DNA from 3 places in the Paenibacillus sp. GCM10027630 genome. Region 1 is predicted to be linked to each of the others. Evidence: riboswitches for the same ligand, from Rfam matches in the RefSeq annotation. Region 1 holds a riboswitch; each other region holds the start of a gene.
The links. Region 1 has a riboswitch for cyclic di-GMP ahead of ACFQ0C_RS06745 (OsmC family protein). Riboswitches for the same ligand answer to the same signal wherever they lie in the genome.
Positions count from the first base shown of each region.

Region 2: linked by a shared signal. The riboswitch ahead of ACFQ0C_RS28030 (PilZ domain-containing protein) and the one ahead of ACFQ0C_RS06745 (OsmC family protein) in region 1 are both predicted to bind cyclic di-GMP.
Region 3: linked by a shared signal. The riboswitch ahead of ACFQ0C_RS20085 (response regulator) and the one ahead of ACFQ0C_RS06745 (OsmC family protein) in region 1 are both predicted to bind cyclic di-GMP.

Region 1 is NZ_JBHTGY010000011.1:124,005-127,284, forward strand. It holds gene ACFQ0C_RS06735 (hypothetical protein) at 1-123, shown strand, start outside; gene ACFQ0C_RS06740 (prohibitin family protein) at 300-1,082, opposite strand; gene ACFQ0C_RS06745 (OsmC family protein) at 1,313-1,756, opposite strand; cyclic di-GMP riboswitch class I at 2,185-2,271, opposite strand; gene ACFQ0C_RS06750 (hypothetical protein) at 2,460-2,747, opposite strand; gene ACFQ0C_RS06755 (S-layer homology domain-containing protein) at 2,917-3,280, opposite strand, start outside.
Region 2 is NZ_JBHTGY010000057.1:55,770-59,049, reverse strand. It holds gene ACFQ0C_RS28035 (sensor histidine kinase) at 1-448, opposite strand, end outside; gene ACFQ0C_RS28030 (PilZ domain-containing protein) at 662-1,375, opposite strand; cyclic di-GMP riboswitch class I at 1,543-1,633, opposite strand; gene ACFQ0C_RS28025 (thiol-disulfide oxidoreductase DCC family protein) at 1,817-2,257, shown strand; gene tadA (tRNA adenosine(34) deaminase TadA) at 2,489-2,926, shown strand; gene ACFQ0C_RS28015 (hypothetical protein) at 2,940-3,280, opposite strand, start outside.
Region 3 is NZ_JBHTGY010000038.1:14,153-17,432, forward strand. It holds gene ACFQ0C_RS20075 (hypothetical protein) at 1-122, opposite strand, end outside; gene ACFQ0C_RS20080 (Cof-type HAD-IIB family hydrolase) at 316-1,119, opposite strand; gene ACFQ0C_RS20085 (response regulator) at 1,334-1,696, opposite strand; cyclic di-GMP riboswitch class I at 1,812-1,901, opposite strand; gene ACFQ0C_RS20090 (MDR family MFS transporter) at 2,174-3,280, shown strand, end outside.

The DNA.
Region 1 (3,280 bases):
CTGAAAGTTACATCATTCAGGGACGGTAAACAAGCGCACACTTCCTTCTTCCCTTTCATCCTTCCTCTTGTACTCTTCGATTTGCTTGTGATTGTACTGCTGGAAGGCAGACGTAGATGGTAACTATAGTATATCAAGCAACATTGTAAAAAGAGCATAGCAAAACCCCGAGCGACTGCTTTGAAGTCGCTCGGGGTTTTTTAAGAAATAAGGAAGTATAAGTTGGAACCGGAGGTTCACGGAAGAGCTTCGAATGGAAGCTTTTTAATAAAAAAGTTATCCGCATTCAGTTTAAATCGTTATTTCACATTAATAAATGGGGTGGCTCCACCTGTTACATTAGGTAACGCTCCATTCCATTTTTCAATGGCCTTTAACTGAGCTTCAATTTCTCTTAGCTTGATCAGCTCCGCGGTAACCTCTTGCTTCTGAAGTCTCAAAGCTTCTGCTTGAGCCTGAGCACGAGTAATTTCCTGCTCCTTCTCAATCTTGATCCGTTCCAGATCAAGCTTCGATTTAAGCGCTTGTTGTTCGGCAATTTGCTTCTGCTCAATAGCGCGATCGAATTCCTCCGAGAACTTAAATTCTGTAATATTAATCTCGTCGAGCACCATATTGTACAGTCCCAGCTTGGATGCCAATGCATCTTTTACCTTTGCGCTAACCTCTGAACGCTTGGCAATGAGATCCTCTGCCGTGTACTGGGCTGTAATTCCCTTTAAAGCCTCGCTGATTGCCGGGTCAACAACACGTGCTTTATACTCCATACCTACCGTCCGGTAAAGATTATTTACAGCAACACCGTCCAAATGGTAGTTCACAGCCAATGTTGTAGTTACGGTTTGCAAGTCGCGGCTGGCGGACACCTGACTCGATTCAGCTTTTTGCACTCGAATTTCTACCGGAATTACTTTTTGAATAAAAGGTATTCTAAAATGCAGTCCTTCTTCTAATACCTGAGGCTGTACCGCTCCCAATTGCAATACAATACCACGATGACCCGCTTCAACAATAGTATAGGATTGAAACCCCAAAAGAACAATAGCAACTACTACAATAAGACCTATAATGGATCTGGAAATGTTCTTTGGATTCGGATTCTGGACAACCGTTTCGCTACTCAACCTAACCACCCTCCCCAACGCTTTAATCATGCTACGTTCTTCTATACGTAACAATAACGATCACGTTTCGTTATATGGGCGGATACCGGAAAATCAAACAGTAGTGCTATTGTTAGAACTAGCCGTTCTAGTCCATGCAGAAAAGATAATAGAACTAGTCACCCTAGATTACATGCATTCATTTGAAATTAATTATCAATAATAATTCCGCTTAATTTGAGATTGACTTGGTTCGCAATTGTATCTCCCACCGGGCAGGTCTGTTCCAAAAACTGCACAAACTCTTCAACTGTATCTCTGGGGGCATCCGTTTTGATATGAAAGGTGTAACGAATATCCGAATAACCAGGACGGACATCCGATTTTTTAAAGAAGCCATCCAAGTCAAGATCGCCCTCTACCTCTACCCAAAAATCATCGAGACGAATATTATACTTTTTGGCATATACTCTTGCTACGATTGATTGGCATGCTCCCAACGCACCAAGCACGGCTTCCACAGGATTCATGCCCGTATCCGTTCCACCCAAGCTTTTTGGTTCATCAATCGTAAATTCGAAATTTCTGGAACGTACTTTCACAACTACACCGTCTTGTAAATGAGCTGTCGCTTTAAACGTTGTATTAGCCATATTAATACCTCCTTGGTTTATGTACATATCATGAGAAATTATACCATATAATTCCTATGAAGTTACTTTTATTTGTGTGAATTTATACTTTCATTATCTCTTAAAAAAATCACCATGCGGTGTTATATGTTCATACTTTCAATTAAAAAAGAGAGACTTTTTATAGTCTCCCTAGCTTTAATGAATAAGTCTACTTCTGTGCTTGCCGTAAGTCGTTTAACTTTCGATCGAGAATTTCACTCAATTGTATCAAAATCGGATCTCGTAAACTTCCGCTTTTCTCATACTCGTCTATCATGCATTTTTTCAAGGCATTAATCTCCGCCATAAGTAAAAATAAACGAACCCGTCGACGTTTCTGGTGTTTAGTTAATAGCATAACACATTCCTCCCTTGGATTTTCACGCAATCAAAATGGAGTTTCTTCTTTCGGTAACTGGCTGGCATCGTCTTTGTGACATTAGCCCCTGATAGTTTTGCGTCGCCATTTTTCAATGACTTTGCCTTTTCGTAAATTATGTGTTTGTACTGTAATTATATAACTTTTAGCACAACTTTTAATAGGCATAAATTACCAACTATTGAATATTTCGAAAAAATCTAATAGATTTCGTGTGAACAGGAAAACAACTATACTCGAAAATTATTATTCAACGTCGATTATTACCGAAGCACCGATCTCCCAGCGGAACATAGAAACATATTACATGAAGCGGTAGAGCAGCATATCTCCATGCTTCAGCAAATCGTCCCGAATCGAGAAGACGCTTCTTTTCTCCTTGTTATCATTCACGGCTTGCTGCTTCTGAGATATTTTGAGGGGGGAGAAATGTTGTTTGTATCGCACGCAAAACGTCGCCTTGTTACCTGATACCATCAACTGCTTGCTTTCGTTCGCCTGAATATAAGCCACCGCACTATTAGTTGAAGCATTCCAAATCGATATGTATGTTGTATTCGATGGCGCGACAATAGTTTTGTCAAACGTCATCGTCAGATCCGTGTCCACCTGTGGGTTATTTGTTATTGTTCTATGTCCACGAGAAAAAGCACTTGCCGATACAGCAAATAAGCTGACTCAGGTTATATCCCAACGCCAGCTTACCACCTCTTTTTTCAATGATGATGAGTTCGGAGCTTAATAGAAATACTTATTCTTCTTATTTGGACTTCATCTCTCCGCCTTCGGCGCGCCGTTCAAAGCGATGATCCCCAGATGCTTCTTCAATGTTGCCAAAAGCCCAGTGGATTGCCGTAACGTCGGACCATGAAGGAACCGTTACACCGTAGAGCGGCCCGCGCTGCAATAAACGGTTGATGATCGTGACTGCTTCCGCTCTCGTCAGCAAGCCTTCTAGCTTGAATGAGCCGTCCGGGTAGCCTTCCATCAACCCTGCCGCCATCACCCGGGCAATCGTTTGTTCACCCCAATGTCCTTGGGTGTCGGATGCCCGCGTCGCCGCGGTTTCGCGCAAATCTTTCCAGACGGAAACGATCGAAGCCATCTCTGCTCTTTTGATCGGC
Region 2 (3,280 bases), on a different contig from region 1:
CGGGCACACTCGTCCAATCTTCCTTGCGTTCAGTGGGGAGCACCTGTCTCGGGACCGCACTGAATACGGAATAGTTGAATTTGGTGTATTTCTGTCCGCTCATCCCGCTGTAGAAATTGACCAGCTTAATCTCCGACCGACTTGAAAACAAATAAGAAAGCTGACGGTCGATATACGTATCCTGATCAAAGCTTGGTTTCTCCAGCCAAAGATAGCTGAGCATGTTAGGGTCATAATACCAGGACACCGACAGCTGATTGAGCTCCTGCAAATATTTTTTCATATTTTCCATGCCAATGTTCATCGTTTTCTGGTTCAGCTCGATCATGTTCTCCTGCAGCGAAGCGGAAGTAGACCGGTATGAAATCAGGTTGGAGCATATAAAAGGAATCGCCGTAGCCAGCAGCGTCCACACCAGCAATTTGACAAACAAGCTGCGCTTGTACATCCGGTTCACCTTTCCTATCCATCCGATTTTATTTAGAAGTGTTTGACCATTATAACAAATTTGGATTCTTAGAAATAAGGTAATATTTGATAGCAAAAAAGGATTATTTTAATGTGCAGCAAGAGGTTATGAAAGGTAAAGCCGCCCGCCGGTTCAAACTTATCTTAAAAAACAAAAAAACCGCCCTTAGGCGGATGTCATTATATATATTCTCTATTTGAACGCTCGCTTAAGCTCTCTTAATTCCTTCTCTTTAAAATACGACTCCACTTGCATTTTCAGCACAAATGCACGGATGGAGGTAGCTTTTTCTGATTCCATATCCACATACCTCGCGCCATAATAGTAACCTTCAAATAAAGTTTCTCGCCGTATGATTTCAGCCACAACGGGCAGCTTAAAGCCCAAATCCAATTCAACCTCAATCGCGAAAGCTCTGCTGAGGTCGAAGTCATCATCATTCAAGGCGAATCCAATCCCGCTAACGCTTATATTTTGAACGGTTAGACCTATGGTGTCCGTCAGATTTTGTTTTTCATCGGTATGGAGCCAGGTAACTGCGTGCAATGAGCCTTTTTGGTTAACCTGAACTCTCGGGCTCTCCCGCTTCTCCACGAACCGACGTTGATTTTGAGGAGGGTTAATGATGATCAGAGCTCCATTATGCTTTGCCACTATTGTAGACAAGAAGGTATAAATGCCTCCTGGTGAGTACACGGTTATTTTCACAGAATCCCCAAGGTTAAAAACCTTATATTCGGGTATTTCCACTTCGATAATATCACCTTCAGCATAAGTAAGAAGTCCGGTTGATACAAACCCATCTTTTTCAACAACGGTTCGGCTGTGAATCAATATTCCTGCAGGACTTTTATACTTCTCATCTTTGTAGTCATAATTTAGGCTCGCAGCTGCAGATCTAGTCATCTTATTCACTCCCGCCGATTATTTTATCTATGTTACAATTAGAAAAGCTTCTTATCGAAGCCCTTTCGATGAAGATCCATTCGTGTCTAAATTGCTTTTCTTGCATAAAAAAAGACTGCCTCCTCAGTGAGAGAAACAGCCTTAGCACACCGTTGTCATACAAAATAATCGGCGGCCAGGCTGTCATAGTCCTTGACATTGGACCTTAGACCCTAAGCTTTGCGTCCTTGCTTTTCAGCAAGTTTGCCTTGAACAATCTGGTTAGAAAATGCCATTCATGTTAGGTAAATTGACCTAAACATTTCATATTTTTATTATACGCTCTAGGGGCAATGAGAATCAATCATCTAATTCGTGATTTAAGTCACATTTAAATATTAATTTATAGTAAATCGCAGGAATTGTTAACTAAAAATTAAATAAATCATAGAAGGTGGTCTCATGATCGACGAAAAAACCTCTAAACACGAACATTCCGATACGAACAGCTACTCTATTGTTCTTTTTGATGGTGTGTGTCGATTTTGTAACGGTTGGGTGCAGTTTCTGATTCGCCAAGATAAAGCCGATGTGTTTCGGTTTTCACCCCTTCAATCTGATTATGCACAGTCCTTGCTCGATTCAACCCGTTCGGCTGATACTGCTCCGGATTCTGTTATTTTGGTTGAAAAAGGGGTCGTCTATACTCGTTCCTCGGCAGTTTTGCACATCTTCAAACGATTGGGCCGCTACTGGGCTCTATTCTATTTATTTATAGCTGTTCCCAGACCCCTCCGTGATGCCGTATATCGATGGATTGCGAAGCGCCGTTATAAGCTGTTCGGTAAGTATGACAGCTGTATGATGCCGACCGAGAATGTAAAACGCAAATTTATCGGATAGCAGCAAATCTGTGATGCTTTACTTCTTGGCCTATATCCACATATGGGGATATCTGTTGGTATAAACCGAGGGGCTTTGCTCATTTATCCCCAGAGCTTTATAATGAAATGTGAACAATAACTGTGTTATCCACAATGTTATCCACAGCATGTTAACAAAACGAATACTTGTTCGTTCTTCACCCCATTTTCGGAACAAAAGAGGTGTACCTTGCAAGATTATATTCCTTATATGAACGAAGCCATAGCCGAGGCACGAAAAGCGGAAGCGCTGCTGGAGGTGCCAATCGGCGCAGTAGTCGTTTGGAACAATCAAATTATTGGACGCGGCCATAATCTTCGCGAAACTACTCTGGATCCACTGGCTCACGCCGAGCTTATTGCTATTAAACAGGCTAGCGACTATTTGCAAGCTTGGCGATTGCTGGACTGCCAGCTATTTGTGACGCTGGAGCCCTGCCCTATGTGCGCGGGAGCGATAGTTCAGTCTCGCATTCCCCAAGTCATCTACGGCACGACAGATCCAAAAGCGGGTTGTGCAGGAACATTGATGAATTTGCTGCAAGAGGAGCGGTTCAATCATAGGGTGGATGTAGTAAGCGGTGTGCTTCAAGAGGAATGCAGCTCGATGCTGACGCAGTTTTTTCGCAGACTACGGGGAAAATCATAAGAAGCAGCTCCGACTAATCCCTTGCTAAATCTATAGTCTCTTCTTTGCTATTCCATTTTATATGCAGCTTAAACCCGGCTTCATCTACATACGGCGTATCCATAGTAGACTTACCGCTTATTTTCAAAGTTGCCGATGAAGCTTCGCTTTTGCCGCTATTGTTAAAATTTTTGCTATCTACAAAGGAATAGCTAGTATCTTTAACAGGTTGATTTTCTTTACCGGTATATCGTATCAAGAATGATTTTACATTAGCTGATTGGTCGACCGAACAGGTGACGCTCCAGTTCTCGCTTTTTCCATTAAACTCTATGGGGCTGGAGCATCCCGTCAACCCTAACACCATCACTATTA
Region 3 (3,280 bases), on a different contig from region 1:
ACGAGCAGCCAATCTTTCTCGTTAATCGATGAGGTTCGTACAACTGTCAGGTCTGCTGCTAATATAAGAAATGTAAGTGCGATAAACCAGAGAGTAGATCGTTGGAGTTTGTGGACAGTCACATAAATCCCTCCTTAATTAACTGACTTATAATTCCATTATAAGGGTTATCCCAAGAATATAATGTACCCGGATATCCCACAGAAATGACGATTTTATGGCGGACGGATTGAATATTAAAAATGAAAAAGCCGTGATTCTCCTTTAGCAGGAAATCACGGCTTATTACTCTTTATTTATAAGAGCAGCTTTCCCTTAAAGGGAAGTCTGAAGCACGAATTTTTCAACGACATGCTTGACGCCGTCTTCGTTATTGCTGAGCGTAATATAGTCGGCTATCTTTTTAAGTGAGTCTACCGCATTGCCCATCGCCACTCCGAATCCGGCAGCTTCCAGCAGCTCATGGTCATTCCAGCTGTCGCCGATTGATATAACCTCGGACATATCATAGCCGTATTGACCGGCCAAGTAACGGAGCGCATCGCCCTTCGTACCCTCGTGATGGATGATCTCCAGAAAATGAGGCTTGGACTTCGTAATATGTACCAAATGTCCGATTTCCTTGCGAAGCTCAATAGCAATTTCATCAAGCTTGGCGGGATCATCAATTATTAGCAGTTTGGTAGAAGGCTTGTCAGCCAGCTCTTTGAAATTCGGATACACGGTAAAAGGAATTTTGGAAAGCGCGGCGTAAGCTTCGATTTTTTCATTGCGCTCTTTCGCATACAGAATGTCGTCAAAATACGTTTGCAAATGCAGATCGTTGCGCTCACAGTAATCAAAAAGGTAGTGGGCTGCTTCTACAGGCACAGATCGTTCGTATAAAATTTTGCCGTCTATGGCATTTTTCACTAGAGATCCTTGATAGGTAATCAAAGGAACATTCAGCCCCAGCTGGGAGGCCAGCTGCTTCGCTGAAGCGTACATCCGTCCGGTAGCCAATGTAACCGTAACTCCTTGTGCTAATGCTTGCTCCAGAGCTTGCTTGGTGCCTGCCGTAATTTCTTTCTCATCATTAATTAGCGTATCGTCAATGTCGATTGCCAGCATTTTATACATCGTTTATCCACTCCTGTAATTTATGTCTATGGCTACCATTATACCTTAGATTAATGCGCGGATTAACTGTTATTTTCTCTGAGCAGTATCTTTATAAAAAATATCAGCTATATGGAGACCGTATTGTGAAGATTTATTGATGTTTATTTGGTTCACAGCTAATTGTATATTCAAGGGTTCCCTGTAAACAAGTGTAGATGTCATGGCATGGGCATCATATCTTCAGCGCTCTTTGTATAGCTTCTGCTACCCTGTCTTTATCAAAAGGCTTCACAATAAAATCACTAGCTCCAATGGAGATGGCTTCAATAACAATAGATTGTTGCCCCATTGCAGACACCATAATTACTTTGGCGTCACTCTTGTAGCTTTTAATCTCCTTTAATGCAGTAATACCGTTCATCTCCGGCATAGTAATATCCAGCGTAATCAAGTCAGGAGAATGCTGGATGAATAGAGAAACTGCCTCAAGCCCATTCGAAGCTTCGGCAACAATTTCATGCCCTAAATCTAAAAGAATGTTCTTAATCATCAATCGCATAAACATAGAATCATCTGCAATCATTAGTCTAGCCATATTTTTATCACCTTTCAGGGGTCTACTTATTAACATTTCTAGTAGGCGGATTGATTCGTTCACACAAGAAAAACCCCCCTTATAAGATGAACAAGGGGAGTTGTTGATCCCTTCCTTCGGCAGCTGGCAAGCTTAGCGAATGATTTCGCCTTAGCCCCTAATAGCTTTGCGTCACTAATTTTCATTAGTTTTGCTCTTATCGTATATACAGAAGAATTACTATCCATTTTTTTAAAAGTATATCATTCTTATTGCTGGTAATAAAGGACTAGACGGAAATGCCGGTGATAAAGTTCTATTGACAAAGTACTAGCGTTTGAGTGCTGACAATTAAAGTCATAAATGCGAATAATTATTAAGGCAGTTACTCAAAATAAGTTTTGAAAATTTATATATTTTATATCTCGCTAAAATAGGTTGCCTACCTAACGATAATTCCGACAGCCAGGCATGAGAACAATAGAAAAGAGGCAGCGAATGGACAACCTGTCACAAAAGCAGAAAGTTATCGTTATGATCGCCTTATTGGCATCGATGTTTTTTGCAGCCATTAATCAAACGCTTGTCAGTTCAGCTATGCCAAGAATTATTTCTATGCTGGGCGGCATGGATTATTATTCTTGGGTTATTACGATTTATATGCTGACATCTACAGTTGCTACAATTCTGGTAGGTAAGCTATCGGATATTTACGGGCGTAAACCATTCTTGTTATCCGGGATTGTCGTTTTTATGATAGGTGCCTTTCTTACGGGACTATCCACCAATATATTTCAGATGATCGCTTATCGCGGCATTCAGGGCTTAGGCGGCGGAGTTTTGATGTCGGTTACAACAATGGCCGTTGGTGATTTATTTATGCCCCGTGAAAGAGCGAAATGGACAGGAGTCATGATGTCTATTTTCGGTTTTTCGAGTGTTATTGGACCGACTTTAGGTGGTGTGATGATAGATCATATGGATTGGAAATGGTTGTTCTGGGCGTTTTTGCCTCTGGGAATTGTTGCTTTCGTAATGATCTTGCGGATGTTTCCAAAGGTGCCACGTGTTGAATCGGAATCGATTGATTATTGGGGCTCGTTATTTTTGTCACTTTCCATTATTGCGCTTTTATTAGGCTTTTCTTGGGCGGGGTCCAAATATTCTTGGGGTTCCATACAGATTATTGGTCTTTTAATAATGGCGGTAATCTTCGCAGTTATCTTGGTTCTTATTGAACGTAAAGCGAAAAGCCCCGTAATGCCGCTGCATCTTTTTAAAAACTGGATCATCACGAATTCCAATCTTGTTGGTTTTCTTATGAATGCTGGAATGATGGGCGCTATGGTATACTTGCCCTTTTTTGTACAAGGGGTTAAGGGCTTAAGTCCGACCCAATCAGGGTTTGTTAACATGCCTATGTCATTGACGATGGTCGTATTGAGCAGTATGTCCGGACGATGGATATCCAAATCGGGTAAATATAAGCGGTATGCAATCGCTGGTATCTCCTTCATGGTTATCGGTATGCTAATGATGACATTTATGAACAGTATTGCATTAGCTGTAGCGAGTATGTGCGTGTTCGGTGTGGGATTGGGTTTA